DNA from 3 places in the Chryseobacterium sp. MIQD13 genome. Region 1 is predicted to be linked to each of the others. Evidence: riboswitches for the same ligand, from Rfam matches in the RefSeq annotation. Region 1 holds a riboswitch; each other region holds the start of a gene.
The links. Region 1 has a riboswitch for S-adenosylmethionine ahead of ACQWU4_RS07685 (alpha/beta fold hydrolase). Riboswitches for the same ligand answer to the same signal wherever they lie in the genome.

Region 1 (10,887 bases):
GGCTAATCATTTCTGTTGTCAAAAATGTGCTTTTTCTGAATTAATCTAAAGCCTGTTTAAGATCTGCAATAATATCATCTACATGCTCAAGACCTACGGAGCAACGTACCAAACCTGCTGTGATTCCTACTTCATTTCTTTCCTCGTCGGTCAGTTTTGAATGCGTAGTGGATGCAGGATGCGTTACAATGGTTCTTGTATCTCCCAGATTGGCAGAAAGTGAGCACAGTTTTATTTTATCCAGGAAGTTCCTTCCGCCTTCTATTCCTCCTTTAATTTCGAAGGCTACGATATTTCCGCCAAGCTTCATCTGCTTTTTGGCTGTTTCATAACTCGGGTGGGATTTTAAGAATGGATATTTTACCAATTCTACATTTGGGTGGTCCTCTAAAAATTCTGCTACTTTAAGTGCATTTTCACAATGCTTTTCAACACGGATAGCCAATGTTTCAAGACTTTTTGACAATACCCATGCATTAAAAGGAGACATAGCCGGACCAGTATTTCTTGCAAAAAGATAAATCTCCCTGATCAGATCAGCTTTTCCTACTGCTACTCCACCCAACACTCTTCCCTGCCCGTCAATAAGCTTCGTTGCAGAATGGACAACAACATCTGCACCATATTTAATCGGCTGCTGAAGATAAGGTGTTGCAAAACAATTATCTACAATAAAGATAAGGTTGTGCTTTTTGGCAATCTGCCCGAAAAACTCAAGATCCAGAATTTCAATTGCCGGATTAGTTGGGGTTTCAAGGTACAGGATTTTTGTATTAGGCTTGATATACTGTTCCACGTTCCCAGCATCCTCTGCCTTGAAATAGGAAGTTTCGATATTCCATTTCGGGAAATATTTTGTAAATAAAGTATGTGTAGACCCGAATACTGACTGGCAGCTGACAATATGATCACCTGCATTCAATAAAGCAACAAATGTTGAATAAATAGCAGCCATTCCCGTTGCAAATGCATATCCTGCTTCTGCACCTTCCATTTTTGCAATCTTATCTGTAAATTCAGTCACGTTCGGATTTGAAAAACGGCTGTACAGGTTTTTAGGTTTTTCTTCAGCAAAACTTGCTCTCATATCTTCCGCATCCTGAAAAATAAAGCTTGATGTAAGATATAGCGGCGTTGTATGTTCATCAAACTGAGTTCTTTCAGTCTGGGTTCTTATCGCTGATGTTTCAAAATTTTCCATAAAATATTTAATTTACCAATAGAACAGTGTATCAATGGAACAATGAAATTCTTCGCTTCGCTCAGATGTAATCATTGGTAAACTGTTAAATTGTTATCTTGTTACATTAATTTATTTCGTTTCACTTACTCTTAAAATGTCTCCGAAAACTCCTCTCGCTGTTACCTGAGCTCCGGCTCCGGCTCCCATGATTACAATCGGGTTTTCACCGTAACTTTCCGTATAGATTTCAAAAATAGAATCTGAACCTTTCAACTGTCCTAAAGCTGAGCTTCCCGGTACAGAAACCAATTTTACATCGAGCTGGCCTTTATCCTTCTGAAGGTCACCATGAAGATCGCCCACATAACGAAGCACATGCCCCGGTTCCTGCCCTTCTTTGATTTTCTGATATTCTTCATCCAGCTCATCCAGCCTAGAGATAAACTCATTTTTATCAACGGACAAAAGATTTTCAGGAATTAAATTCTGAATATTGATATCCTGGAATTCATTAATCAGATCCAGTTCCCTCGCAAGGATCAGAAGTTTTCTTGCTACATCATTTCCGGAAAGGTCTTCGCGTGGATCAGGTTCTGTATATCCTTTCTCCATAGCTTCCCCAATGATTGTAGAGAATTTATCGTTTCTTACAGAGAAATTATTAAAAATGTAACTTAATGATCCGGAGAATACCCCTTTTATTCTGGTAATATTTTCTCCTGAAAGGTGTAATAATTTTATAGTATCAATCAATGGAAGGCCTGCTCCCACATTGGTTTCATAAAGATAACGTCTGTTGTTTTTACTCAACGTATATCTTAGTTTACGGTATTCTTCAATTGGCAGTGTGTTGAAAATTTTATTGGATGAAACCAGATCAAAGCCGTTTTCAGCCAATGCATGATAGTTCTTTACAAAATCTTTGCTTGCTGTATTGTCTACTACAATCAGGTTTTCCAGCTGATTTTCTTTTGAGAAATTGATCAGCTCTTCAACATTTGACGGATGTTCTGCCGTTAAAACCTCATCATTCCAGCCTTCATTGAAACCTTTTTTGTTAAATGCGATTTTTCTTGAATTGGCAACCGCAACTACTTTAAGGTCTATTTTTTTACGTCTTCTGATTTCTTCGGAAGACTGTAAAACCTGGTCTATTAAAGTTTTCCCTACATTCCCGTGCCCAATGATCGCCAGATGAACAGTTTTAGGTTTTTTGAATATTTCGGATTCAATGATATTTTTCGTTTTCTCATCCTGGGAAGAGGTAACTACAATATTAACTCTTTTCTCAGCTGCAACCTGATTCAGAAGAAGCGGAAATACATTATTCCTTGCAAGTTCTGCAAGTACTTTATTGAAATCTTCCGCTACAAAACCAAGTACGGAAACATTATTGATACTATAGATCTGGGAAACTTTCCCGGATTTTCTTTCTGCTTCAAACTCATCGATCAGGCAGGTTACTGCATTTTCTGCATCAGCTTCATTGACCAGAATTGAAATTCCGTTTTCGATAGCCTGCTGGGAGATCACTCCTACACTGATACGCGCCAAAGTAAGCGCCTTAAAAATTCTTCCGTCGATCCCGATTTCCCCTAAGAAATCTTCTCCTTCAAACTTGATGATTGATCTGTTTTTTAAAAACTTTATTTCGTTAGCATTTCTCATTCTACAAAATATTTTTTATGATAGTATTTAATTGTTCGTATTCCATTAAGAAGGCATCATGCCCGTGAATTGACTCTATTTCATGATAGAAAACTTCTTTATTTTTATCTTTCAGCTGCTTAAAGCACATTCGGATTTCAGAAGCAGGGAAAAATAAATCTGTATCTACTGCAATAAGGTGCATTCGGGCACTGATCTTTTCAAGCTGATGTTCTTCGGCATTGATATTCATCAGCAAATGATTCATCAATTTATAAGATTTTAAACTAAATCTTTCGTTTAATGAATTTCCATGATACACAAGCCAGTCTTCCGACTCAAGTCGCTGATTTTCAAGATCGTATCTGTTTTGAAATCTGTCATTTAAGGATTGAGGTGTCCTGTAACACAACATAGCATGGATTCTTGCTTTTTGCAGCGGTTCATCATTTCCGTTCAACAGAAATTTTTGAACAAGACACTGTGCATGAAGCCAGTCATGGGTTTTAAAGTCGCAGGCAATGGGAATAAAAATTTCCGCCAGCTGTGGCTGCTTGGCAAGCATTTCCCAGGCAATTCCTCCTCCGAGAGAACCTCCAATAATGGCATATAAATTTTTGATATGTAAAGCTTCAAGACCTTTCAGGAATATTTCTGCAATATCTGATGGTGTGAAATCTTCGTATTCGTCAATTAAAAAATGATCATATCCGTTTCCGGGGATATTGAAACACAGAACAGTATATTTATTTGTATCAATTACCTGATTTTCACCAATTAACTGCTTCCACCATCCTTTTTCTCCGGAAACATTTGAATTTCCGGTCAAAGCATGATTAACCAGTATAATGGGTGCTGAAAACAAGTCTTTCCCGAAGATCTGATAGGTCAACGGGATATGGCATTCCTTTTTGGAATGGGTGTGATACGAAAGATTAATATAGTTTAGTTCTGTTTTCAATTCTATTATTTTAATACAATTGAAAATGCCACAGGAAATGGCTGAAAAGAACTTCAGTGAGTTATCTGTCCAAAATAAATTGGTAGAACGTAGCACCTTCTCTGCTTGCGCAAAGGGTTGCTAAGGTTTCATAGGGTCTAATCCCTCAACCTTTCTTGATAACATTTTCAATATTTGAATGAACGCACTGCAAAGATATGTTTTTTCTTTTAAATTTTTCAAAAAAAATATTTAATATTAAAAAATGCTGTAATAATAAGTGTTTCAACGGTATGTTAATAATTCTTCAGGTGGAAGGAATTGGAATTATTTTTCAAAAAAACTAACTTCGTACTTGAAAAATGATGAAATATGACTGTTGAAAAAGAAAGATTACAAGATTCTAAATGGAAAAACTGGGGTCCGTACGTCAGCAACCGGCAATGGGGAAATGTGCGTGAAGACTACAGCCCGAACGGAAATGCCTGGCATTACGCAAACCATAATAATGCTGAAAGTTATACTTACCGATGGGGTGAAGAAGGGATCGCAGGAATCTCTGATGTGAAGCAGATTTTCTGTTTTGCTTTCTCGTTTTGGAATAAAAAAGATAAAATTGTAAAAGAGCGCTTTTTTGGTTTAAGCAATCCTCAGGGCAATCACGGAGAAGATATCAAAGAAATTTTTTATTATTTAGATAATACACCTACCCACAGCTATATGAAGATGGTGTATAAGTATCCGATCAATGCATTTCCTTATGATGATCTTGTTGCTGAAAACGGAAGACGAAGCAAAAAGGAACCTGAATATGAGCTGTTTGATACAGGGATTTTTAATGACGATGAATATTTCGATATTTTTATTGAATATTGTAAGGCGGATCATAATAATATCCTTGCAAGGGTAACTGTTCACAACAGAAGTAAGCAGGATGCTCCCATCGTTATAGCTCCGGCTGCGTGGTTCCGAAACAACTGGAAATGGGGCTACAATACATACAAGGGGCAAATGAATGCTTCGTATGATGGGTGCATTGACGTTAACCATGACAGTATTTCGATCAAAAAATTCTATTCAAGAAATCTGGCAGCAAAAAGCGCTTTCTGTGATAATGAAACCAATACTCCTAAATTATACGGGGCGCCTTATTCGGGAAACACTTATTTTAAGGATGGAGTCAATGATCACATTGTCTATGGGAGCAACACGGTAAATCCGGAAAAAAGAGGGACCAAAGCTTCTTTTATCATTGATGAAATCATTGAAGCAGGACAATCCAAAACTTTTGATTTCAGGTTATGTCCTGATGAGACGGACGAGCCTTTTGCAGATTTTGACGAGATCTTCAGTACAAGAGCTATCGAAGCAGATGAGTTCTACAATGAAATTCAGAGTGAAACAACTAATGAGGATGAAAGAAATGTTCAGAGACAGGCATTTGCAGGACTTCTCTGGAATAAACAGTTCTATCATTACAATGTAGGAAAGTGGCTGAAAGGCGACCCAAACCATGAAGCTCCGAGGAATTTTAATGAATATGTAAGAAACACGGAATGGAACCATCTTCATAATAAAGATATTATCTCTATGCCCGATAAATGGGAGTATCCGTGGTATGCAACATGGGATCTGGCGTTTCACTGTGTTCCTTTTTCTATCATTGACGGTGAATTTGCCAAGGGGCAACTTTTACTGTTAACCAAGGAATGGTATATGCATCCGAATGGCCAGCTTCCTGCTTATGAATGGAATCTGAGCGATGTGAATCCACCGGTACATGCATGGTCGTGTTTCCGGGTTTTTAAGATTGATGAAAAGCAGAATGGCAAGCCTGATCTTTTGTTTCTTGAAAAAGTCTTCCAGAAGCTTCTTCTGAATTTTACCTGGTGGGTAAACCGAAAGGATAAAAACGGTAAAAACATTTTTGGAGGCGGTTTCCTTGGACTGGATAATATCGGGGCTTTCGACCGGAATATGGAACTGAAGGACGGTCAACATCTTGAACAGGCTGACGGAACAAGCTGGATGGCTATGTATGCTCTTAATATGATGCGGATTGCCATGGAGCTGGCTCAGTACTATCAGGTGTATGAAGATATGGCAATTAAGTTTTTTGAGCATTATCTGTATATCGCAGAAGCTATGGAAAATTTAGGAGATGGAAAAGAAGGTTTATGGAATGAAGAGGATGGATTTTTCTATGATGTACTGCAGCTGGGTAACGGAGACAGTGTCTCTCTGAAATTGAGAAGTATCGTAGGATTGATTCCGATGTTTGCAGTAGAGATTGTAGATCATCATTTACTGGATAAAATGCCGAATTTCCAGGCAAGAATGGAATGGGTATTAAAGAACAAGCCTGAACTTACGAAACTGGTTTCCCACTGGGATGAGGAAGGACAGGGAAGAAAGCACCTGATGAGTATTCTCCGTAAAAACAGGCTGACAAAAGTTCTGAACAGAATGCTTGATGAAAATGAATTTTTAAGTTCTTACGGAATCCGTGCGATGTCAAAAGTGTATGAGGAAAATCCTTTCATATTCTCTGTTCACGGAACAGAAAATGTAGTTTATTATACTCCTGCTGAGAGTGACAGCCGTATGTTCGGTGGTAACAGCAACTGGCGCGGACCTATCTGGTTCCCTATCAATTTCCTTATTGTGGAAAGTTTACAGCGTTTTCATTTTTACTATGGCAACAGCTTAAAAGTGGAATTCCCAACCGGAAGCGGTGAGAAGAAAAACCTGGATGAAGTAGCACAGAATATCAGCAGAAGGCTGTGTTCATTATTTTTAAAGGATGAGGATGGACAAAGGCCTTTCAACGGAGGTAATGCCAAGTTCAATTATGATGAACATTTTAAGGATTATATTACTTTCTTTGAATATTTTCATGGTGACAATGGCCGGGGTGTTGGTGCTTCCCATCAGACGGGATGGACTGCAACGGTTGCCAAACTTATGAAACCTAGATTAACAGTATAAATATAAAGCCTCTTTTTAAGAGGCTTTTTTATTAAAAGTCGAGTTTCAAGAAATATATTATGTAAAATCGTACCCTTTATTTTTTGCCTACCTTTGCGCGAGAAAACACACACAATGAAAAATATTTCTTCTTCCTTTTTCCTGTCAGCTCAGTCAGGAAATTCCAATCCGGGCAATCTACCCAATTTGTTATTCAAAATCCACACTATTCATTTTTAGACTAAGCTTACTATCTTTTTAATTGACTGCTCTTTATTCTCAGAGGGATTTTCTTTGGATAGCAGTGATAAGCACAATAAAAAAACCAATACACTATTTATGAAAACAAAATTATTTTGTTTAGTTTCTTTCCTAATGTTCAGCTTGGGAATGAAATCACAGAACATCAGTATTCCTGATCCGAATTTTAAAGCCAAATTACTTTCAGCCTCTTCCACTAATACGGTTGCAAAAAATCTCACTGGAAATTATTTTGCCATTGATACCAACAGTGACGGGGAAATTCAGCAGAGTGAGGCCAATCAGGTCGGAGCTCTTTATTTAAGTAATTCCGGTATTAATTCGGTGAACGGTATAACAGGTTTTACAAATCTTGAAATGCTGGATATTAATCATAATACTGTCATTTCACTACAAGTGAACAGTATGGCAAGCCTGAAATGGATTGATGCTTCAAATACCAATTTATCAGATATAGCTCTGGGAAACAGTATTGAATACTTAAATCTCAAAGAATCAAAAGTTACTGATCTGGATGTTAGCAATAAAAGTAATCTCAGCTATTTAAATTTAGAAAACAATATTAATATTGCTAATCTGAAGGCCAACAACTGTAATTTATCAACTCTAATTTTAAATGGATGTACCAATCTTCGTTCACTGGATTGCAGTTACAATCATTTAACTTCATTAGACCTTCAGAATCTTAATATTACAGAGCAAATCTATTACAACGGATCTTATTTGGTATTTCCCAGAGGTGGTGTGAACTGCAGCCATAATAATATATCAAATCTTAATATCACCAATTTAACCACCAATTTTCTGGATTGCAGCTATAATAATTTAACGAGTCTGGATACAACAAATCTAACGCTTCTAAGAATTCCCAATATAGCGCTAAATTCACCTACGCTGCCTTTAACGGTATATTTAAACTGCAGCCATAATCAACTGACTTCGATTATAAGTAATGACAGTTTTGTATTGCAATCTTTTGACTGCAGCTATAACAATTTAACAGCTTTAAATATTAACCAACTTACATCAATTGAATTTGATTGCAGTAATAATCAACTTACTTCACTAAATATCAGTGATGTTTCTAAAATAATTAATCTGAATGCCAGCTATAATCAGCTAACAACATTTGTAAGTCCTGCATTACCTAAGATAAGTGATGACCTTCTGGTGAATCCAGCAATACCTCAGTCAATCAATTGCAATAACAATTTAATAACATTATTGGATATCACTAAAACGAAGGCAGAAAATATATTTGCAGAAAATAATAATATTATAAATGTTTTTGCGAAGAACGGTGTATGGAATGAAGGTCTTCATTTACTGAACAATCCTAACCTGTATTATATTTGTGCAGATGATTTTTCACTTGATCCAACCGATCCAAATTATGATTATAGTGAGGTAGATTATTTAAGAGATATGCTTAACTCTAATAATTTATATCCCAATGTTAATTCATACTGTAATTTTGTTCCCGGGGGGAATTACAATACCATCAAAGGAAATGTAAGATTTGATGATAATAATAACAGCTGCGACATTAATGATGAAGTTTTCGCGCACATGAAATTAAAAGTGAACAACGGAACATCTACTGAAGAAACTTTCGTAAAAAGTACCGGAGATTATAACCTGAATACGCAGGCCGGAAACTTTACTTTAACAGCAGAACCGGAAAATCCATCATTATATATAGTAACTCCTTCTACTTTCATAGTAAATTTTGCAGATAATAACAATAATATAACTACTCAAGATATTTGTGTAACCAAAAATGGAAACGTTAAAGACCTTGAGGTTATTTTTGCACCTGTTACAGATGCACGACCAGGTTTTGATGCCGTATATAAGGTAATCTGGAGAAATAAAGGCAATACTGCGCTTTCAGGAAATGCAGTGGTTGTATTCAATAATTCTAAAATGAATTTCTTATCTTCATCGCTGCCTCCTTCAGTTTTCGGAAATCAGATAACATTTAATTTTACGAACTTAAAACCTTATTCCAATACGTCTTCTGAAATTACATTTAATGTAAATCCTCCTACTCACCCTTCAAATCCAGTTAATATAGGGGATCAGCTTAATTTTTCTGCATCAGTAACTCCTTTATCGGGCGACGCACATCCTTCCGATAATGAATTTGCTTATCAGCAAACCGTAACAGGGTCCTTCGATCCAAATGACATCACATGTCTTGAAGGAAATCAAATACCGATATCTATGGTCGGCAAAGATCTTCATTACATCATCAACTTCGAAAATACGGGAACTGCGCCTGCCACGAATATTATGGTGGAAATGGATGTTAATCCTGATGATTTCAATATTTCTTCCTTACAGTTACAGAATACTTCACACGGAACCTACACAAAGATTACCGGCAATAAAGTTGAATTTATGATGAAAGATATCAATCTTGCGGCTTCCCAACATGGAAATATCACGCTTAAAATAAAGACTAAAGCAGGCCTTGTTTCGGGAGAAAGTGTAAGTGGAAAAGCTAATATCTATTTCGACTATAATTTCCCTGTTGCAACTAATGAAGCAGTAACCGTAATTGGTGGTACTGTACTTCAAACTTTGGAATCCAATGAAAAATCGAGTGTGAATGTTTACCCGAATCCAACGAAAGGAGATGTAAACATAGAGTCTGACTCAAAAATAAGATCTGTAGAAGTATATGATGCTCAAGGAAGACTTATCCAGAAACAGACCGGCATTAATGGTGAAAAAACAAAAATTTCTATTTATACAGCTGCTTCAGGAGTATACTATTTTAAGGTCATTACTGAAAAAGACAGCTTTATGAAAAAAGTAGTCAAAAACTAATTTCTTTTTTTATCTTTTTTATTGAAAACAGCCCGCGACAATGTCGCGGGCTGTTTATTATTTAAAAAACTTAGTCTAAATTTTTTCTCCGTTTACAAAAACTTCATATCCGATCTCTACATTCGGTTCTAAAGTTTTTGATACGGAACAATATTTTTCAAAAGACAGTTCAGCTGCCTTTAATGCTTTTTTAGGATCTATATTTCCTTCTAAAAGAAATTTTACTTTGATCGCTTTAAATGGTTTTGCATCTTCCACAGGAACTCTTTCCCCTTCTACTTCTGCCTTGAAACCGGTGATTTCCTGACGTTGTTTTTTCAAAATAGATACTACATCTATCCCACTGCATCCGGCAACCGCCATCAGCACGCTTTCCATTGGAGAAACACCTTTAGCTCCGGGCTGTGAAGTATTGTCCAAAAGGATTGAATTTCCCTGAGAATTGATACATTCAAATAAAAAATCGTCGTTTATTCTGTTAAGTGTTATTTTCATTTTCGAATTTTATTGTAAGATTTCTGGTTACACCTGGAATGGTGAACCATTAGATTTATTTTATGCAAAATTATAAAATTCCTCTCGCTTTTATCTCAAGATATTTATTGATAACGTCAATATTTAAATTTTCAGGAAGAGTATAAACGGTATAGATTCCATATTTCCAGAGTTCCTGAATGATCAGTTTCTTTTCAAATTCAAACTTTTCAGCAATAACCTCATCGTAAATTTCCTGCATACTTTCAGGGTTTTTATGAATAAGGGTCTGTAGCTCAGAGTTTTTGAAAAACACGACAACCAACAGGTGGTTTTTAGCAATACCACGAAGGTATTTCAGTTGGCGGTTCAATCCGTCAAGGGTTTCAAAATTGGTAAAAAGCAGAACTAGGCTTCTCTGGTTCAGAGAATATTTTACATCCTGGTACAGACGGTTGAAATCACTTTCAAAAAAATCGGTTTTAATATTATATAATGCTTCCGAAATCTTTTTCAGCTGCCCGGATTTATTTTCAGCAGCCACTTTATTCTCCGTTTTTTTGGAAAAGGTCATCATTCC
Region 2 (10,887 bases), 140 kb from region 1:
AGTCCCAGGTTTAAATTAAGATTGGTTTCCCATTTCACATCATTCGTCTGTACTTTTTCAAGAACGGTTCCCGGTTCGCCAAGGTTGTTATAAAATCTGTACAGCTCCTGATAAGCATAATAAAGTGAAGATCCATTTGGTCTTCGCAATTTATCATTTCCCTGACCTCCATAACTTGCACGAAGCGTTAATTGGTTGAAAATATTCAGGTTCTTGATAAAATCTTCATTGGAAGCTTTCCATGAACCTCCTACTGACCAGAATTTCCCCCATCTGTTATCCTCGAAGAATCTTGAAGAACCGTCCGCCCTTCCTGATACGGATAAAAAGTAAGTATTATTGAAATCATACTCTGCTCTTCCCAGAAAGCTCAACAAAGAAAATTTGTCACTGTTTCCACTGAAACTTCCCAACAGGGCTGCAGCATCAGGTTCATAATAATATGGAAGGGAGAACTGGCTCCTGGAACCGGATATCGTTTGGTAATCATATTTATAAAATTCCTGACCTCCCAAAACATTAAGGTGATGCTTCCCGATTTTTTTGTCAAAAGTAAGAATATTACTCGTTGTATAAGAAAGTGTCCGGCTGTTTGATCTCGTTACTGAACCGCCAATCTCGCTTCCCTCACCAAGAAGGGGATTTGAATAATAATGGCCATTGTAATTCACAAGATCAACTGAAAAGCTGGTTTTAAATTTCAATTCGGGAAGAAAAGTAAAATCTAAGAATCCTTTTCCTGAAAAATTGTCTTCTTTATTTTCGTTTTTATCCAAAGGCAGAGTTGCAGCGGCATTCTGGTTTTGTAAAGCACTTGTAGGTCTGTATTTCCCGAAATCATAAATCCTGTTTCCTTCTGCATCCAAAACGTAGCTTCCATCAGCGTTTCTTTCGTAATAAGGATAGAAAGACGGAATTACTCTGGCTGCATTGATAATATTGTCTGTTCTGGAATCCGAAGAAGGTGGTGCCTGCTGAATACTGTTGGTGTAGCTTAGATTTGCCCCTGCATTCAACCACTTTTTAACTTCGGAATTGATCTTTAATCTGGTGGAAAATTTTTGAAATCCTGATTCGATGGCAATTCCTTTATCATCAAGGTAGCCTAATGAAAAGAAGTAATTACTTTTTTCACTTCCTCCACTGATATCGAAATCCACCTGGCTTCTGGATGCCGTTCTTTGAAGAATATCCCTCCAATCGTCATTCCATAGAGGCTTTGCTCCCGGAAGAAGCTTCCCGTCTGTTCCTACAGGTTTTGGAAATCCGGCTCCGTAAGGGTTTATTCCCAAAGCATTCACAAGATTATCGCTTGCCATCTGTCCTGCCTGTTGTGAAGTTATTTGTCCTGATTTATAGCCGTTTCTCAAGGCTTCCCAATACAGCTGGAAATATTCGTCTGTACTTACCTGTTTGTAATCTTTTACGGCTCTGCCGGAAAATCCCTGACTGATGTTAAAATTGATTCTGGATTCCCCTTTTTTACCGGACTTTGTGGTGATAATGATGATTCCGTTGGCTCCTCTTGAACCGTATAGTGAACTGGCCGTAGCATCTTTCAAAACACTGATAGATTCTATATCATTCGGGCTGATAGAGTTGATATTTCCGTCAAAAGGAATTCCGTCTACCACACATAACGGATCGCTGGAAGCGCTTATCGACCCTACTCCTCTGATCCTGATGGAAGCTGTAGAACCCGGCTGTCCTGAAGCACTTACCGCCTGTATTCCGGGAACCTGCCCTTCAAGAGCTTTTGTAATATTGGTAACAGGTCTGTTATTGATCTTATCACTTGAGATGGTAGCTACTGAACCTGTATAACTTGTTCTCTTGGCTTTCCCATAAGCGATTACTACTACTTCATCAATTTCCTTTTCGTTGATTGTATCTTTTTTTGCTTTTACTTCCTGTGCATTTACGCTGATAATTCCTAAGAAAAACACAGCAACAGGAGGAATCCAAACCTTAGATGCAATTAAATTTTTGCTAATCATAATCAATTCTATTTATCGTATATTAAAAATCAACCCTTTGCAGAAAAGTCAGCAAAGGGCATCGATAAATACGATTAACCAAATGCTTATTTTTCCTTTAAAGGCTGAATGTAACACCTTGCGCAGGGGCAGGTTGTTAAGATTTCACAGGGTCAGTTCCCTCCATCTTTCTTTATAAGCCGATCGAAATATGTCTGCAAATCTAAAAACAATTAGTCTACAAAACAAGTAGACTTTAAAATTTTTTACTAAATATTATCAAAAATTAACTTAATTTTTAATTAAAAACCCTCACAGCAAGCAGTTAACGAATTATGAAATCTTCAAACATGAGATATATCATTATTAATAATTGAATGATGCATATTTTATAAAATACTGAAATAAAAAAAGACGCCATAAGGCGCCATTTAATGTTTCCAAGATTAATTTCAAGTATTAATACAGTCTCTGTATGGAAACAAAAACTTCCAATGTATTGTCTAATGTATTAGAATCTGAGGTAACGCTGGCATTACCCGAACTTGTATAAGATTTGTTATCTATACGCAATGCATAATAAACCCTGTACCATTTGTTATCCGCAGTTGTAATATCAAATGTAACAGTCTCATTTCTTCCATAGGTAAGATAAACCCCATCATCAAACTGTGCGTAATTATTTGGGAAAATTAAAAAATTAGCACCACGTGAATCACCTGTATGGGTAGACACCTCAGAAACCCATACTTTCGCATTGGTGGTGGTAATATTGTAAAGACGCGGATCAAAATTAGTAGAAGTTCCATTTCCATCAAACGCATTAGGAGAAGTAATAAAAGCATCGACTCTGAAAGTATTATTAACTACCGGAAGATCATTAAGGAATTGGCTTAAAAGAAATGATGTTGTCTGGCGGGGAATTGAAGAGTGATAATACACAAGCTCTCCAGGCGCAATCACAGCTCCAGCTCCTACCGTTGCACTACAGGTCTGCCCACCAATATTTATCGGGAAAGTAGTCAGTGTAGGACTGGAAGCAGTTGGCATTCCTGAAACCGTATAGCTAAGTATTCCTGATCCTACATTGAAATTCCCGGCAGGAAGCGTTGCAGTAAGCCCGTTTACAGGACCTACAGTCTGTGCAGCATACACTCCCCCGTTTCCCCCTGTATAAGGAACATTCATTGTTCCGGTATAAGGTGTCCCGGCAGTATAAGTTCCGGGCGAAAGTGTAACTCCGTTACAGGTAATAGCTCCTAAAGTTCCGGGGGCAAGAGACCCGTTATTAAATGTTCTCCACTCCGTGCCATTCCAGAATACATAACCCGTATAGCCAAGTCCTCCGGTTCCTAAATTATACACAAGCAGTCCTGCTACCGGCGAAGGAATGGTAACCTGATCGGTTTGAGAAGTTAAAGCTACTTTCGGACCCAGAAGTCCTTTTTTGCTTCCAACGGCAAGTCCGTCTACATTGACATCCAAAATTGCAGAAGCATTGGGTTCAGTGGTTCCAATTCCGACTCTGCCTGTGGAAGTTATAGTAAAATCATTCGAGCCCTGTGGAGCAGTTGGAACTCCCGATGCAGGATTATCCTTCAAACCATCTACATGGAAAATCCCCTGTGGGTTTGACGTATTGATTCCAACCTGTGAATAAATAAAACCAGAAGCAATGGTTGCAAAAAGTAATATTGTTTTTTTCATTTTCAAATTATTTAAGTTTAAAGATTGATAAAAGTTATTGCAGGGAATCCTTTCATCAAGTCATCCTTACTCATTTCGATGAGATTTTTTTGAATAAACATTTGGCAAAGTTATTCTCCGGCTTAGATAAAAAAAACAATTCAATAAGTGAAAAACGGGAAATAACTTAAATCTATATCAAACTGAAAGTCAATAAATTAAACCAATGATTTATAAAAATTCATTTAGATAACTCCACTGAACCAATTAACCTTAGTGATAAAAAAAATCAATCGACATAAAAATTAACAGATCATAGGTTTTATCAACATATCTTTCTTTTGAAATGTCTTTAATTATTTATGTTATAAATTTTAAATGAGAGTTACAGGGAGTTTAAAATAGATACGGATTGATTATACCAGAATTTCTGTCCAAACATCTATGACACTTAATAATTAATATGCAGAGAAATTATTTATCTTTGAATAAATTTTTCAAATGAGAATTCTTATCATTAATGGTCCAAATCTTAATTTACTGGGCACCAGGGAGCCGGAAATATACGGTACAATTTCCATGGCAGATTATCTGAAAAAACTGGAGACTGAATTCTCATATCATGAGATCAGCTATTATCAGTCTAATATTGAGGGAGAAATCATTAACAGACTTCAGGAGGATAATTTTGATGCTTTGGTGATTAATCCCGGAGCTTATACACATTACTCGTATGCAATAGCAGACTGCCTAAAAAATATACAAAAACCCAAAGTAGAAGTTCACATCAGTAACATTTATAAAAGGGAAGAATTCCGACAGAAATCTGTAACGGCAGCCAATACAGATGCTGTATTGTCCGGTTTTGGAATGGATGGGTACAGACTGGCTATTTTAAGTTTGAAATAAACCAGGAATTTAGAAAACAGATGCTTCGACTCCGCTCAGCATGACATTGTAATAATAGAAATAAATATTTCGGAAGGATTGAAGTTATTAAATAAAAAAGCCTCATCAATGATGAGGCTTTTGTTATATTAGATAGTCTGCTGTTGAAGCTGAGGACCTGAAGCAATTAGCTTCTTCCCTTCTTCAGTATCACAGTACTGTTCAAAGTTCTTGATATATCTTGCAGCAAGATCTTTTGCCTTTTCTTCCCATTCTGCAGCATTACTGTATGTTTCTCTAGGATCCAGGATACCTTCAGAAACATTTGGAAGCTGTGTAGGAATTTCAAGGTTCATGATAGGAACCTGAGTTTTAGGAGCATTTTCAATAGAACCGTCAATGATGGCATCAATGATAGCTCTTGTATCTTTCAGAGAAATTCTCTTTCCGGTTCCGTTCCATCCTGTATTTACCAAATATGCTTTTGCACCGTGTTCTTTCATCTTCCCGATCAATGTTTTAGAATACATTGTTGGGTGAAGGGTAAGGAACGCTTCTCCGAATGCAGGAGAGAAAGATGGTTCAGGCTCAGTGATTCCTCTTTCAGTGCCAGCCAGTTTGGAAGTATATCCACAAAGGAAGTGATATTGTGCCTGGTTTTCATCTAAAATAGAAACCGGAGGCAATACTCCGAAGGCATCAGCAGAAAGATAAACAATCTTCTTAGCATGTCCGGCTTTAGAAGGAAGAACAATTTTGTTGATATGATAAATAGGATAAGATACTCTTGTATTTTCAGTGATAGATCCGTCTTTATAGTCAGCAACACCGTTATTTACCACTACATTTTCAAGAAGTGCATCTCTTTTGATTGCTCTGAAAATATCCGGCTCTTTTTCTTCTGAAAGGTCAATTACTTTAGCATAGCATCCACCTTCATAGTTGAATACTCCATTGTTATCCCAACCGTGCTCATCGTCACCGATAAGGAATCTCTTAGGATCTGCGGATAAAGTTGTTTTTCCTGTTCCGGAAAGACCGAAGAAAAGAGCGACATCACCACCTTCACCTACATTGGCAGAACAGTGCATAGAAGCCATTCCTTTTAGTGGAAGATAGTAGTTCATCATTGCAAACATCCCTTTCTTCATTTCACCACCGTACCATGTACCTCCGATGATCTGTAATTTTTCGGTAAGATTGAACATAATGAAGTTCTCAGAATTTAATCCCTGAGCTTCCCAGTTCGGGTTGGTTGTTTTGGAACCATTGATTACTGTGAAATCCGGCTCCCCGAAATTTTCTAATTCGTAGTGAGACGGACGGATGAACATATTAGTAACGAAATGCGCCTGCCACGCTACTTCAACGATGAACCTCACTTTTAGTCTTGTATCTGTATTGGTACCACAAAAAGCATCAACTACATAGATCTTTTTAGCCTCAGAAAGCTGGTTCAGCACTAATCCTTTACAAGAATCAAAATTTTCCGCTGTTGTAGGAAGGTTTACTTTCCCGTCCCAGAAAATTGTGTCTCTTGTAACATCATCCTGAACTATGTATCTGTCTTTAGGCGAACGACCTGTGAAAATTCCAGTTTTTACTGATACTGCACCAGATTCTGTAAGCTCAGCTTCTTCAAAGCCTTGATTTTCAGGAGCTACCTCAGCCTGATATAACTCTTCATAAGACGGGTTATAGACGAGTTCATAATTTCCTTTAATCCCTAATTTTTCTAAATCCTGGATGATTTTAGCGTGTTTCATTTTACTTATATTTTCTATTTCTTTATTGGGTTCAACAAAATTAATATTAATTATTTGTTAAAGGTGGTTTAAATATAATGATATAAGTCAGAATGGCAAATAAAAAAACCTGGCTGTAAATTACTGATTATAAATTAATTATATCAGACCATTCAAAAACAGTATTAAAACCTTTTCCCCAAAAATAGTCCTTATAGCCATGAAATTTGGCACTCATCACAAAATCTCCGCCCCAGGCTCCCAAACTTTTAACAAAAACAGGGCAGTCTGTGAAATTTTTTTCTTTAACTGTAGGAATTTCAAGGAATTTTGATATTTTTTGCTCATGAATCATCATCAATTGAGAAAAATTTTCCAATTCACCGCATAACAAAACTTTCTTTGTGATATCCGAAAATTCATCAACGAGTATTTGGGACTTTGATTTTGACTTGTAAAAATTGATTCCTTCCCTGCTGTCCTGCTTCTGATTTAAATGAATAAAAATCAGTTCATTTTTAAACATCGGACTGAAATCAACCTTCTCATAACTTATTTCAGGTTTGCTCTGGAAAAGAATAGCTGATTTCTCTTTTGCAACCGCAATATCATAACCGCTTCCACCCAGACTAATGCTGTTGAGATGAAAAGGATCAATACCAGCCCACTCCGCCAAATTATTCATGAGTGTAGAACTGCTTCCAAGTCCATAGTCTGCGGGAAACTGAAGATTGGTCTTCAGATGATAAGTAAAACTGTTCTTGAATTTGATTTTAGAAAGTTGCTGAACATTTTTTAAGGTTTTAAGAATAAATTCAGCGCTTGAAGGAAGATTGGTTTCGAGGATCTGCCAGTTTTTATAATCAATGACAGCCTTCAGCCATAATTTGTTTTGATGATGCGCTTCCCAAAATATCAGAGATCTCCGGTCGTCTTTTTCATCAAAAAAAAACTCTTGTCCAAGCTTGGTAGGTACCGCCAGGACAAGAGCTCCGTCTATTGCGAAATATTCTGAAGTAAGCATAAGCTTTCCCGGTGAAAATATTCCGCTCATATTTTTTATTTAGATTGCAGAAGCAACATCTACAGAAGGATCAATTTTCTTGATCAGTCCCTGAAGGGTTTTTCCGGGACCTACTTCTACAAAATTAGATGCTCCGTCCTTGATCATATTCTGAACAGACTGCGTCCATTTTACAGGACCTGTAAGCTGAGCGATCAGATTTTGTTTGATCTCCTCAGGATTAATTACTGCTGTAGTTGTAATATTCTGGTATACCGGAATAGTTGCTTTTCTGAATTTTGTATTTTCAATTGCCGCTGCCAGTCTTTCCTGTGCCGGCTGCATTAACGGGGAGTGAAATGCTCCGTTTACCGGAAGTAATAATGCTCTTTTTGCACCCGCTTCTTTAAGTTTTATGCAAGCTTCTTCTACAGCTGCTGTTTCTCCTGAAATTACCAATTGGCCAGGACAGTTATAATTAGCAGGTACTACAATACCGCTGATTTGTGAACATATCTCTTCAACTTTAGTGTCATCAAGACCTAAAATTGCAGCCATAGAGCTTGGATTGATATCGCAGGCTTCCTGCATAGCTTTTGCTCTCTCGGATACTAATTTCAAACCATCGTCAAAGGACAGAACTCCATTAGCCACTAAAGCTGAAAATTCGCCTAATGAATGTCCTGCAACCATTTCGGCTCCAAGACCGTTTACTGCTTTTAAAGCAGCTACTGAATGTATAAATATTGAAGGCTGGGTAACTTCTGTTTTCTTCAGATCTTCATCCGTACCATTAAACATCAGGGAAAGAATATCGAAACCTAAAATTTCGTTGGCATATTCCATTAAGTCCTTAATGTCTTTTCTGGAATCGTATAATTCTTTTCCCATTCCTACGAACTGAGAACCCTGCCCAGGAAATACAAGTGCTTTCATGTATTGATTTAAATATTATGCAAATATAAAGATAATGTTAAAAATATTCCTTTAAAAAAGCACAAATAGGTTAAGGAACTAGTCTAATTACACGGTATCCGGTATTTACGTAAGCTCCATTTGCTTTAGATTTCACAAATTCAAACTTAGTAGCAAGCTGGGTCTGAACTTTATTCATCTGTTTAAAGATCTCTCCTTTTTTATTTTCTCTGGTCAGCATATCATTCACCACATCAAAACCTACGATTGCATATTTTGGAGGTGTTTTACAGTATTTACTTTTGTAAGCTGCCAGAATTTCTTTTTCAAAGCTTCCGTCTGTATTGATCTTTCTGTCCATCAGATATACAAGGCTTGCCTGGCTCAGATCATCTACTTTCTTCTCAAAAACAGGAGAATAATACATACTGAAGGCTTTCACTCCCTGTACTTCTTTGGAAAGAGCAATTGTTTTGTTGGCAAAAGCTTCTCCTGCAGCATCATTATCACTGGCAAGGATGGCAATAACCGGAGCGGATTGTCCTGTCATCATATTCTGATCCAGCTGAATCTCTGAAGGAGAATTAACGACGATAATATTTGGATTTTTAACTGCTTTTTCAAGACCACCTTTAATGTAGTTTGCAATTTCTTTTTTGCTGTCTGCCACTACATAAATTTTCTGATCTGAATAAACAGCTTTTACTTCTTCAACTATTTTATCTGCATAAGTCTGATCATTGGTTTCAACAATAATCAGGTTGTTATAATTGTATAGTTCCGGCGAGTTGGCAAAAGGCGCAACAACCGGGATTTTCTGATTTTTGGTAAAATCAAGAACATCAATTACATTAGATTTAAAGAATGGGCCAATAATCAGGTCTGTATTTTCCGGATTGATCTGGGCCATTGAGTTTTTAAATGAGGCTTCGTTCCCGGAATCCACAATTTTAATATCAAGCTTCTGTCCTCCTCTGGCATTTCTTTCAATAGCAAGTTTAGCTCCGGTAAGGAAATCCAGTGCCATTGATCTGTACTGGGTTTCATTGGTACTGTATCCGAAAGGAAGCATTAAAACAACGCTTAATGCATCGCCGCTTTTCTTCACATAAGCCGGATCCTGCTTTTTGATCTTTAAGACCATTCCAGCTTTCAGCCCTTTTGAAAGTTCAGGGTTCAGAGCAATCAGTTCATCGATAGATACTCCGAATTTATTAACAATAGAAAACACAGTATCTCCCTGCTGAACGGTATAGGTAACATAATCATCAACGACGGTAGTTACAGTTCCTGCAGAAGATTTTTCGTTTCCTGATTCTATTTTGGTTTTTGGATTTACAGGTTCAGAAACCACTGCTGCATCCGTATTTGATTTTTTTACTTTGATGGTTTCACCCGGCTTAAGTCCTTTTTCTTCCAATCCAGGATTTAAGGCAAAAAGTTCCTGTTGGGTAATTCCAAACTGTTTTGTAATTCTGTAATAATTATCTTTTGACTGAATCACATAAGCTTCTCCTTCTACAGGTGTTGTAGCTATAGGTGTCTCTGTATGGGTTTCTACAGGTTTAGTAACCACAGTTTCGGGAACTGCCTGCTGTTCTCCGCCATATTTTTTGATGCTTTCAAGAGGTAAAATGATCTCATCTCCTATTTTCATATGAGCATCAAGTTCAGGGTTCAGCTTTCTCAAATCTGTTTCAGAGATACGGTATTGTTTTGTAATTCCGTAAATAGTCTGTTTAGGCTGTAGAATGATCTTCCCAACCTGTGCCACTGAATGGTTGGTTTTGGCTTTTTCTACAACGGCAGGTTTGGAAACCGGAGTAGTATGTTTTTCAGTTTTTACTGTAACAATATCTCCTATTGCCAGCTTACCGTCTTTGTATTTTGGGTTCAGCTTTAACAGTTCATCTACCGTCATCCCATATTTTTTTGCAATATTATAAGGATTATCTCCTTTTACAACGGTGTGAGAGTTCTGGGCAGATACCCCCAAAACCATACATAAACTGGACAAAATAAAAAACCTTTTTATCATACTCGGTAATTATAATTTACAAAAATACTTCTTTAAAATTAAATGGCAACAATTATTAATTTGGATTCTTGAACCACCATCTCTTCCAAACAATTTTCAAGCCATGAATATCCATAATCCGAAAAGAATGTACTAAAGTTATAAACTCTTTCCTGCCAGGTTTTTGAAGGATGAACGTCTAAAAACAGATTTTCGAGTCTTTCAAGCAGCTCACTTTGTTTTATTTTTTCTGCATGAAGCAGGCGTTTTTTCATTCTTTTGAATGATTTCAACTGCCTTACTTCTTCTGCTTTTACCATATTTCCAAAAGAATGTTCTGTAGTTTCAGCAATGTCTTTAAGTTCAGAAAAATTTTTCTCCAAAAGGATTTCTTTTTCTTCAAGCAATGATAATATACTGCTGTCTTTTAAAATTTTCTGATTGGTAATTGCTGTAAAATTTCCAAAGAAGTCCTGAATGTTAAGATCCAGCTTTTCTATTTTCCCAACTGTTTTTTCTTTAATGAAAAGCATTGAGTTTCTTGGAATCAAAACAGGGAAAGGAATATTGACCGTTTTGAAATAGTCTTTAAGTTCCAGCCAGTACATGATTTCAGCATTTCCTCCAATATAGGCCAGGTTAGGAAGTACTTTTTCC
Region 3 (10,887 bases), 910 kb from region 1:
CACTATGGCGTTGAAAAGAATCGATTCCGGCGTCGCAGAAGACGGGTTACTGGATTCATTAAAAGAGACCAGCGTTCATCTTCTTCCCAATACTTCAGGAGCAAGAACTGCAAAAGAAGCTGTACTGGCCGCCCAACTCGCAAGAGAAGCCCTGGAAACCAACTGGGTAAAATTAGAAATCCATCCCGATCCGAAATATCTTCTTCCCGATCCCATTGAAACCCTGTATGCCACGGAAGAACTGGCCAAACTTGGATTTATCGTAATGCCGTATATTCATGCCGATCCGGTTTTGTGCAAACGTCTTGAAGATGCCGGAACAGCTGTCGTAATGCCTTTAGGAGCTCCCATCGGAACCAATAAAGGATTGAGAACACTGGATTTCCTGGAAATCATTATCAGCCAAAGCAATGTTCCTGTTGTTGTAGATGCCGGAATCGGGGCACCTTCAGATGCTGCAAAAGCAATGGAGATGGGAGCAGATGCCGTTCTTGTGAATACAGCAATTGCTGTGGCAAGAAATCCAGTAAATATGGCTTTAGCCTTTAAAGAAGGAGTTGTTGCCGGAAGAAGAGCATTTGAAGCAGGTCTCGGAGCAATAGCAGATCACGCTGAAGCATCAAGTCCTCTGACCTCCTTTTTATTTGAATAATAAAGCAAAAAATAATGAAAAGCTTTAAAGATGTTTTTGAATGCTATCATTGGGATGAAGTAAAAACTAAGCTCGAAAAAGTAACCCATGCTGATGTTCTGCACAGCCTTCATAAGAAGCATAAAACTTTAGACGATTTTTTAAACCTGCTTTCCCCTGTAGCTGCAACAGAACTTGAGCTGATGGCAACAATGACCCGTCAGCTTACCCAGAAACGATTTGGAAAAACCATTCAGCTGTATGCGCCGATGTATCTCAGTAATGAATGCCAGAATATCTGTACCTACTGCGGTTTCAGCCTTGATAATAACGTAAGGCGTAAAACCCTTTCCGATACGGAATTGATGATAGAAGCCTCTGTTCTGAAATCGATGGGAGTCAATCACGTTCTGTTAGTGAGCGGTGAAGCCAATAAAACGGTGGGGATTTCTTACTTTTTGAATGCAGTACAGCTGTTGAAACCCCATTTTGCCAATATTTCAATTGAGGTCCAGCCGTTATCCGAAGAAGAATACCTGCAGCTGCATCATGAAGGCGTTTATTCGGTTTTGGTTTATCAGGAAACCTATCATCAGGAAGTCTATAAAGAATATCATCCCAAAGGAAAAAAATCAAATTTCCATTTCAGGCTGGATACACCGGACAGAATAGGAAGGGCCGGAATTCATAAGATAGGTTTGGGAGTTTTGCTTGGACTGGAAGATTGGCGTGTAGACAGTTTTTTTAACGCTCTTCACATTGATTACCTCCAGAAGCACTACTGGAAAAGCAGATTTTCGGTTTCATTTCCCCGGCTCAGACCTGCGGAAGGGATTATCGAGCCTAATTTTATTATGGAAGATAAAGACCTGCTTCAGTTGATCTGTGCTTATAGAATATGGAATGAGGATCTGGAAGTCTCAATATCTACCAGGGAAAACGAAAAATTCAGAGATCATATCATTTCATTGGGAGCTACAACGATGAGTGCCGCTTCAAAAACAAATCCGGGAGGTTATGCAGTAGACGTTGAGTCCCTGGAACAGTTCGAAACCAGTGACGAACGCAGCATGGAAGAAGTAAAAAGTATCATCAGAAAAGCTGGCTATGATCCTGTAATGAAAGACTGGGATCCTGCATACAGCGGAATTTAAAAAGAATATAACCATTAAGAATATTGAAGCTATTAAGATAATTAAGAAAAATCACGAGATTTTTAGATCTTAAAGCAAAGTTCACCTGAATATCTCTTAATCCCTTAAAAAACCTTAATGGTTCAAAATAATTACTAGATGAGCAAAGATATTTTTACAAGATACAGCCGGCAGATATTTATTGAAGAAATAGGGCTGGAAGGGCAACGGAAAATCATCAGTTCCAAAGTACTTGTCATTGGCGCAGGAGGTTTGGGAAGTCCGGTTATTCAGTATCTCGCAGCGGCTGGGGTTGGAAATCTGGGTGTGGCAGATTTTGATGAGGTAGAGCTTCACAATCTGAACCGGCAGATCATTCACGCTGAAAATACAGTCGGAAATTCCAAGGTTGAAAGTGCTGAATTTTTTGTAAAAAACCTGAATCAGCAGGTAAGATTTACCGGGATTGATAAAAAAATTGAGTATTCCAACGCCGAAGGAATCCTTTCGCAATACGATATTATTGTGGATGGTTCCGATAATTTTACAACAAGGTATTTAATTAATGACACCTGTGTGAAATTAGGAAAACCTTTGGTTTATGGCAGCATATTGGGGTTTTCAGGACAGGTTGCTGTTTTCAATTACAGCGGAAGTAAGAATCTAAGAGATCTCTTTCCGGAGCCTCCTTTCGATGAAAATATGCCGGATTGTGACAGTCTCGGAGTTTTGGGGGCACTTCCCGGCATTGTAGGAAGTATGATGGCTATGAAGGTTTTAAAGATCATCACCGGGCTACCTGTAGAATCTAATAAGCTTACCCTTATTGATACTTTGGATTGGAGGTTCCAGACCATAGATTTTTAAATTATATTGTTTTAAATAAATGAGGCAGTAAAATTACTTTACTGCCTCATTTTATGGTTTTTTAATCCTAAAAATTATTGTCCTTGCTGCATTACACCAGTGTCTTCTTTTTTAGTCTGGTTCAGGATATTCGGATCCTCTTTAGCCAGTTTATTTTTTGTAGGAATTTTATAATTAATAGAAATTCCGAAATTTCTTGTATCATATTTGCTTCTGATCATTACAGACTGTCCTTCAGGCGGATTAGAATAAACCTGCATCACCTGTCCGTTGAAAATATCATTTGCGAAAACAGAAACCGTAAGGCGGTTATTCATAAATTTTTTCGTCAGTGTGATATCCAGGTTATTATTGAACGGTTTGTCTGCAGTAAAGTAGAAATATCCTGCTTTTGGTGTCAGATAGCTGTAGTTGGCCGTCAGTTTGATATCCTTTGGCAAAAGCAGCTGAGTCATGATATTAAAGATCCAGAACCCTTTATTGTTCAAATTGTCAATATCATGTTTCTGATAACCTGCATACAGGTACATGAAATTAATCTTATCAGGATTAAAATTAAACTTCATGATCTCGCTCATCGGCTTACTGAAAATCATAAACGGAATCGGAAGACCTACATTGAAGTTGTGAATTTTCATATTCGAGATATTCACCTGTCTGTTGTAAAGGTTCTTACCGTCTTTCATAATGATCTGTGCCACCTGATCCTTTGCAGAACTTACACTGTATCCAATGAAAGCATAATCAAAAGCGGAAACCTTCAATTCATAGTTGTCGAAAATGGTAGGCTGAAGATCTGGGTTACCCGTTACCTGTGTATTCGGGCTTCCAAATATAACATTGTTCGGATTCAGGGCAGAAATACTCGGCAGAGTGATCTTTTTGTTGTAGTTAGCGGCAATGTATACCTGGTTCATCAGGCTATACTGTACACTGGCATTCGGGAAAAGTTTGAACTTATTGAAAGGTGTTAAATCCCTTTCCAATACAGCATCATCTTTTATGACTCTTGTAATCCCGGAGATATCATAGTTTTCTGCTCTGGCTCCTAAGGTAAAATCAAATTTTTTCAGTTTCGCCTGAAATTCAAGATAAGTGGAAGCCGTTTGTCTCTGATACTCCAGATTGGTAAGGCCTCTGCTTTCCGTATCATAATCCTGTCTCTCATACAAACCTCCCAAACTAACTTTCCCTCCATCCAGAAGCTTTATAGGTTGGGAATAATCAATTTTAAAGTTAGCAATTCTCATATCCGAATTATTGCTCAGCACATTTCCGAGAACATATCTGGGCAGGGGCTCAAACGGCTCCTGGAATGTTTTATCGAGAAATACATTGTCTTGTCCAAACTTTGTATATGCTTTCGTATATCCAAACTGGAAATCCAGCTTTTGAGATTTATCCGCAAAACGTTTCTGATAAGTCGCTACAGCTTCCTGTCTTACACTGTTGGTATGGGCAATATCTGAAGAAGTAAAATCATAATCTCTCAGGTAATAGCCTAAGGGACTGTTATCCGGTGTTCTGTCTCCTATACCGTTACTTAGCGTATAATTGTCATTGTTATTGTGATAAATATCGTAATTCAATAATAATCTGTCCTGTCCCAGATCAAAGGTTACACCTGCCTTTGCGAAATAACCACGCCCTATTCTGTCTGTATTATTATGAAGAAGCACATCCTGATCTCCGTTCAGCATACTTTCACGATAGTTCTGGCCTACGTTCAGCTGCCATCCGAAAAATTTATTTCTGGCATTCAGGTTTAGAGAATTAGTGGTTCTGCTTCTGAATTTATCGTAATTCGTAAACGAGTAATTTCCCGAATACGTTGCCGTTAAATACTTATTGGCATTCTTATTCGTAATGATATTCATGATTGCACCTCCTGAAGTGGCAGGAAATTCTGCTCCGGGCTGGGTAATCACTTCAATTCTGTCCACTGAGTTGGCAGGCATCCCTTCAAGAAAAGAATTCAGTTCGTTCGAAGTAATATTTAAAGGCCGTCCATTCAGATAAACATCCAGGATTTTTCCCTGGTACATCATCCCGGCAATATCTGTAGCTACAAGTCCCGGAAGTTTCTTTATCCCCTCCAGAACATTGCCGTTATTGAGCTGTGGCTGTTCAGAAAAATCAAAAATAGTACGGTCTGCTTTCTGTTCAACGGCTTTTTTAGTTTTGGTAATCACAACACCTTCAATCTGTTTTTCCTTGTCCGGACTGGTATTGGTTTTTTCCTGTGAATAGGCAAAAAAAGACGCAAGCAAAGACAGCGCGAATATAGTTTTTCTCATAATGTTTTTTTACTACTGTTTAGTTAGACGTAAAAAACATTGATTTGTTACGGTGAAATTTGCGAAAAGTTAAATTTTTAGGCAATTATTTTTTTATTTCCGAAATATTTATATCTTTGCCACGTAATTATCAAGAATCTCATAGATGGGATAGCAACCTGCAAAAACAAGCAAGGTGCTGAAATAGATAAGCCGGCATGCCCGGAAAAAATGTTTATTCTCTATTTTTCTTCCCATCTTGAAATTTTTGTTTTAAAAAAATAAAATCAATGTTTAAAGACAAGGGGAAACACATTTCCAATTTAAATTTTCGTTTTTCAGATCATGAAGTATCACTTTGTTATTCTGACCTGTTTTCATGCCATTTCCACATGCGCATGTGTTGTTGTTTCTAGACTTCTTTAAAAAATAATAAAAACATTCTGGCTTTTGATCGTAACCTTAAATAATAGGTTACAGGAATACTATTGCCAAAGACCAACCAAACAATCAGTAATAATAAAATAGAAAATACATGTATACTTTCAACAAAAAAATAATCATAGCATCAGCAACCATTATATCAGCATTTTACTTTGGACAAACGGATTCTGCTTCATCTAAAAAGATTGATGATGTGGTAATTCTTGGATCAAGAGGATCGGGAAGATCTCTTACGGAAACTCCTGTTCCTGTAGATATCATCAATATTTCAAAAATTTTGAGACAAAGTCCGGTTAATAATATAAGCCAGGCGCTCAATTACGTCGTACCTTCATTCTCTTCCACTTCACATACTGTGAATGATGGGACTGACTTTGTAGATCCGGCCCTTCTCAGAGGACTTGGCCCGGATCAGGTTTTAGTCTTACTTAATGGAAAAAGAAGATATCAGTCTTCTCTGATCAATGTTACTTTAACGCCGGGAAGAGGTTCTGTGGGAACTGATCTTAATGCTATTCCTGCCTTTGCACTAGAGAAAATTGAAGTGCTGAGAGACGGGGCTTCTGCACAATATGGTTCTGATGCTATAGCAGGAGTGGTGAACTTAGGCCTTAAAAAAAGGCTTGGACTTTCAGGTCAGGTGTTTTTAGGAGGATATGCTTCGCCTGCAGCAAACAATTTCACTGGCGGAATAGATGGGCAGACTATTTCTGCAGATTTAAATTATGGAGCTAAAATTGGTGACAAAGGTTTTATCAATGTTACAGGATCAGTGCAGTACCGTGACCCGTATTCCAGAGCAGGAGTACGTCAGGGAGATATTTTCAATGCTTATAATGCTATTAATTACAGGGCTTTGCAGAATGGAGTTAATATTGACGGGTTGTATAAAAATATAACCAACACTTCCAATACTCAGCAAATTATCAATACTGTTAAGCAGTATGCTTCACAGGTTGATTACTTTTCACAGGATTTCAAAAACCAGATAGCAGGTGCGAACAGTATAACAGCATTACAAGGCTTATTAGGAAAGGATTTTACGGACCAGGAGCTTAAATACAGAGGCCTGGAAAGAAAAGATTTCAGCCTGAGGGCAGGACAGTCTAAATTACAGTCAGCGCAGCTTTTTTTCAATTCCGAAATTCCTGTAAATGAAGACTGGAAAGTATATTCCTTTGGAGGTTACAGTTACCGTTTGGGAAATGCAGGTGGATTTTTCCGGCTTCCAAACACAGAAAGAAATATCAATGCTGTTACACCCAATGGATATTTACCACAGATTGAAGCAAGTGTAAATGATTATTCCTTAGCCGGAGGAATTAAAGGAAAATGGAACGGCTGGAATGTAGATCTGAGTAATACTTTTGGAAAGAATGCTTTTAATTTTGGTGTTGTCAATACATTTAATGCATCTCTGGGAGACAGCTCTCCAAGAACTTTTGAAGCAGGAGGATCAGAGTTTTTACAAAATACTCTGAATCTGGATTTCTCAAAAAAATATGATGTTTTACATGGCTTAAATGTTGCCTTTGGAGGGGAATACCGGTATGAAAATTATAAAGTAAATGCCGGAAAAGAAAATTCTTACGTTTCTTATGATATATATGGACACGTAGTAACAGCAGCTACTCCTGATAATGAAAAACCAACTGATTTTTTTGGAAATATAAGGCCGGCCGGTTCACAGGTTTTCCCTGGATTTAGCCCTGATAATGCGGTTTCCGGAAGCAGAAACAGTATTGCAGCCTATGCTGATGTTGAAATTGAGCCAACCGACTGGTGGTTAGTGGAAGGAGCTGTACGTTTTGAAAATTATTCAGACTTCGGTTCTACTTTTAACTATAAACTGGCAACAAATGTAAAACTGGCTAAGAATTTTAATTGGAGAGGAGCGGTTTCCACAGGATTCAGGGCACCTTCTCTGGCACAGATTTACTATAGCTCTACGTCTACACTGATTCAGAAAGGGCAGACAACGCAGGTAGGAACTTTCAGAAATAATTCTGAGGCGGCTCAGGCACTGGGAATTCCGAAATTAAAGCAGGAAACCTCACAGTCCTACAGCACAGGCATTACATGGAAGATCCCGTCTTTGAGTTTAGTATTTACAGCAGATGCTTATCTTATAAAGATTAAGGACAGAGTAGTGCTTACAGATTTATTCTACCGTCCTGAAGGAAATTTTGCACCCGGATCAGACCAGGCGGTTCTGCAAGGAGCTTTCGATCTGGCCAGAGCCAGTGCTGCGAATTTCTTTGCCAATGCAGTGGATTCACAAACGAAAGGATTAGATATCACTGTTTCCCAGAACTCAAGAATTTCGGAAGGGATTTCTCTGGAAAATAATCTTGGACTTAACCTTAATCAGACCAGAAGAATTGGAGATATTCATGCTTCACCTAAACTGGTGAGCCAGATCAATAATTATTTCTCCGAACCTAACAGGGTGTATTTTGAAGAAGCCGTGCCGCGTATCAAAGCTACTCTTGCCAACACTTTAAGGCTTGCTGCGCTTACGATTTCCCTTAGAAATTCCTATTTTGGAAAAGTAACAGATGCTGATGTGCTGGATGCCAATTTTGACGGCGTTACCGAAAGCAGGGAACACTTTGTTTTAAATGAACGCTTTGTGACGGACCTTTCCGTAGGATATGATTTCAATAAAAATATTTCGGCGACGATAGGAAGTAATAATATATTCAATATACTGCCTTCCAAAAGTCCCAATATCAGTTCGCTGACTGCCGATAACCAATTTGTATATTCAAGGCAGGTTTCCCAATACGGCATCGGAGGACGTTTCCTTTTTGCAAGAGTGGAATTTAAATTCTAAAGTAAATAAAGACAAATAAAAAACAGAGAATAAAATCTCTGTTTTTATTTTATGAACCCTTTAAACCATTAAGCAGATTTAAGGAATTAAGTATAGTTGAGATTCATCATTCTGATTTCCTGTGTTTTGAGGAAAGTCTCTTAATATTCTTAACAGCTTATTATATCTTAATGGTTTAAAATATTATTGTACCCTGTCTTTTTCCTCGAAATTGATATTCTTCTTACTGATTTTCTTTTTATTGCTTCCAAAGGTATAATTGACGCTTAAACGGAAACTTCTGCCGTCCCAGTAATTATCCATATGCTGGGTATTGTCTTTAAAATAGTAGGTTCCCCGGTATCTTTGTGCGAAAATATTGGTAACTGTTGCATTGATCTGTAGTTTTTTTTCCATAAGGGAAAACTTTAATCCTGAAGTCAGTTCAGGGAAAACATTGAAATAGGAGTTTACATTTTTGTAGGGAAGGCTGTGGCTGTAATTCAGGAATAGGGCAAAGGTTTTATTTTTATTTAAAGTAAATGTATTGTTGACGGAATAGCTGAATGAACTTCCTTTCTGTGTTTCTGCCTCAATATTGAATACAGTTGAATTCTGAAGAGAAGCATTCATAGATATGCTGGTTTCCCAGAATCTGAAAAAAGTATCGGTATAAGAAGCGTTCAATCCCCAGAAATTATTGTTGTAGTAATTCAGATAATTGCTGATCTGCGAAAGACCATCTATATAAGATATCTGGCCGAATGCATTTTTCATCTTCAGATAATAAACACTGGCAGAAAATTTATTGTTGAAAGTATAGGCCAGCTCCCAGTTATTGATATATGCCGGTGTCAGCAAAGGATTTCCGGAAGAATAGGAATATGGATTTTCATACCAGCGGAAAGGGTTCAGGTTGCTCATGCTCGGGCGGTTAATCCTTCTTGAATAAGAAAAGCTGAATACATTTTTATCCTGTTTATACGAAACATACGCAGAAGGAAACCATTGTCCGTAATTATAGCTGTTCCCTGAACCGGTAGAAGGTGTGTAGCTCTCTGCATTGGTGTTTTCATAGCGAAGTCCCGCTTTGGTTTCCCAGTGTTCCCCAAATGATTTTGCATAGCTGATGTAAGCCGCATAATTTTCTTCCTGATATTCAAAAATGTTGGCCTTTAAAAGATCTTCCACATACTGTCCTGCATTCAGGTTGAAATATCTGAGATCCGAACTGTTTTTGAACTGATTAAATTTCACTCCGGTTTCAATGGTACCAAAAGAAAATGGTAGTTCCAGATCTGCCTGCGCGGAAAAGATCTGTGGGGAGATCAAAGAAACGGTTTTCACATCCTGAACAGAATGATCTGAGGATTTCAGCGTAGAAAAATTCACTTCGGTATCAGAATTATTTTTATAGAAATTTCCCGCAATACTTAGCTTTTTACCCAAAGAATCCAGTTTAAGGTCGTAGTAGGCGCTTAAAGTATGTGTCGGAAGCTTCTCACGGTGAAAAGTATTGGTTAACAGATTTTCTTCACCAAGATCTGAAGAAATATTTTTTGTTGTGTTAACGATATCCATCCCGGATTTCTGGCGGGCGTAGATATATTCCATTCCTATCTCGGAATTCTTACTGATTTTATAGGAAAGATTGAGAGTTGGGGTCAGCTCGTTCCACATATCTCTCCGTATCGAATTGCTGTAGTTTTGGGTAGCGCCTATAATATTGTAGTTTTCATCCGTACGTTTTGCAGAATCATAATACATCAGCTTCAGGCTGCTGCTGAATTTTTCAGTCTGATAATTGAGCGAGCCGTTTGAGCTGAAACCTGAATAAGTCCTCTGGATCAGACTGGTATTGATGTTTCCACTGAAACCCAGGTTTGGGTTTTTCTTCAGAATAATATTGATGATCCCGCTGTTTCCCTGCGCTTCATATTTAGAAGGCGGAGTCGTGATTACTTCTATCTTTGAGATGTTTTCCGAGCGGATGGATTTCAGATAATTTAAAAGAGCAGTTCCGGAAAGATTCAGCATTCTGCCGTTGATCATTACACTTACCGTACTTTTTCCGGCAATGGAGATAGAACCCATATTTTCATCAACCTTCAGCATCGGAACATTGGCCAATGTTTCCGATGCATCCATACCTTGTGATGCTACTGATGCCTCTACATTAAAAATAAGGCGGTCGGTCTTTCTTTCCAAAAGCTTTTTCTTGACCAAAAGATTGATCTGTTCCACATTTTGGATACTGTCTTTCTGTATTTGAGCTGAAGCGGCTGTAGAAAAAAGACCAAGAATTAGAATATATTTTAGTTTCATAGTTAAAAATCCTGGCTCAAAGGTATTTTCAAACTTATTTTTGTGAAACATCATTTAGATTTCACCTCGCATTATTCCGTCCAAAATATTTTCATCGGAAAAAAAGAGGGTTTCATCGGAAATATCTAGGAATCTGAGTGATTGAAGCCTTACATTTGAACATGAAGCAAAAGCAAATCTTTCTCCTGCATCTTTTTTACTGGCTGCTGATTATTTTCAACGGCATCATTGCAGTATCGGTTTACAGTACCAAAGGGATTGGTATTCTTGATGTTACTATCTTTCTTGCTAATTTTCTGGGGTTTTATGTGAATTATTTTTTCGTGGTTCCGAGATTTTTCGATCCGAAAAGATTCTACCTCATGATTATCGGTTTTTTTGTGGGAGTATTTATTT

Region 2: another riboswitch for S-adenosylmethionine. It lies ahead of ACQWU4_RS08365 (SusC/RagA family TonB-linked outer membrane protein); the one in region 1 lies ahead of ACQWU4_RS07685 (alpha/beta fold hydrolase).
Region 3: another riboswitch for S-adenosylmethionine. It lies ahead of ACQWU4_RS11780 (TonB-dependent receptor plug domain-containing protein); the one in region 1 lies ahead of ACQWU4_RS07685 (alpha/beta fold hydrolase).

What each region holds. Positions count from the first base shown of each region.
Region 1 is NZ_JBNWAF010000002.1:128,626-139,512, forward strand. Features, by position in the region: gene ACQWU4_RS07675 (O-succinylhomoserine sulfhydrylase) at 41-1,201, opposite strand; gene ACQWU4_RS07680 (ACT domain-containing protein) at 1,313-2,851, opposite strand; gene ACQWU4_RS07685 (alpha/beta fold hydrolase) at 2,853-3,791, opposite strand; SAM riboswitch class I at 3,850-3,956, opposite strand; gene ACQWU4_RS07690 (MGH1-like glycoside hydrolase domain-containing protein) at 4,143-6,758, shown strand; gene ACQWU4_RS07695 (DUF7619 domain-containing protein) at 7,077-9,833, shown strand; gene ACQWU4_RS07700 (OsmC family protein) at 9,909-10,328, opposite strand; gene ACQWU4_RS07705 (DUF58 domain-containing protein) at 10,399-10,887, opposite strand, start outside.
Region 2 is NZ_JBNWAF010000002.1:272,719-283,605, forward strand. Features, by position in the region: gene ACQWU4_RS08365 (SusC/RagA family TonB-linked outer membrane protein) at 1-1,997, opposite strand, end outside; SAM riboswitch class I at 2,081-2,178, opposite strand; gene ACQWU4_RS08370 (hypothetical protein) at 2,436-3,683, opposite strand; gene ACQWU4_RS08375 (type II 3-dehydroquinate dehydratase) at 4,164-4,571, shown strand; gene pckA (phosphoenolpyruvate carboxykinase (ATP)) at 4,700-6,316, opposite strand; gene ACQWU4_RS08385 (GYDIA family GHMP kinase) at 6,444-7,349, opposite strand; gene fabD (ACP S-malonyltransferase) at 7,359-8,234, opposite strand; gene ACQWU4_RS08395 (LysM peptidoglycan-binding domain-containing protein) at 8,305-10,251, opposite strand; gene bshC (bacillithiol biosynthesis cysteine-adding enzyme BshC) at 10,290-10,887, opposite strand, start outside.
Region 3 is NZ_JBNWAF010000002.1:1,041,071-1,051,957, forward strand. Features, by position in the region: gene ACQWU4_RS11760 (thiazole synthase) at 1-652, shown strand, start outside; gene thiH (2-iminoacetate synthase ThiH) at 667-1,785, shown strand; gene ACQWU4_RS11770 (HesA/MoeB/ThiF family protein) at 1,924-2,631, shown strand; gene ACQWU4_RS11775 (outer membrane beta-barrel protein) at 2,706-4,928, opposite strand; SAM-I-IV-variant riboswitch at 5,051-5,149, shown strand; gene ACQWU4_RS11780 (TonB-dependent receptor plug domain-containing protein) at 5,443-8,187, shown strand; gene ACQWU4_RS11785 (TonB-dependent receptor domain-containing protein) at 8,371-10,491, opposite strand; gene ACQWU4_RS11790 (sensor histidine kinase) at 10,653-10,887, shown strand, end outside.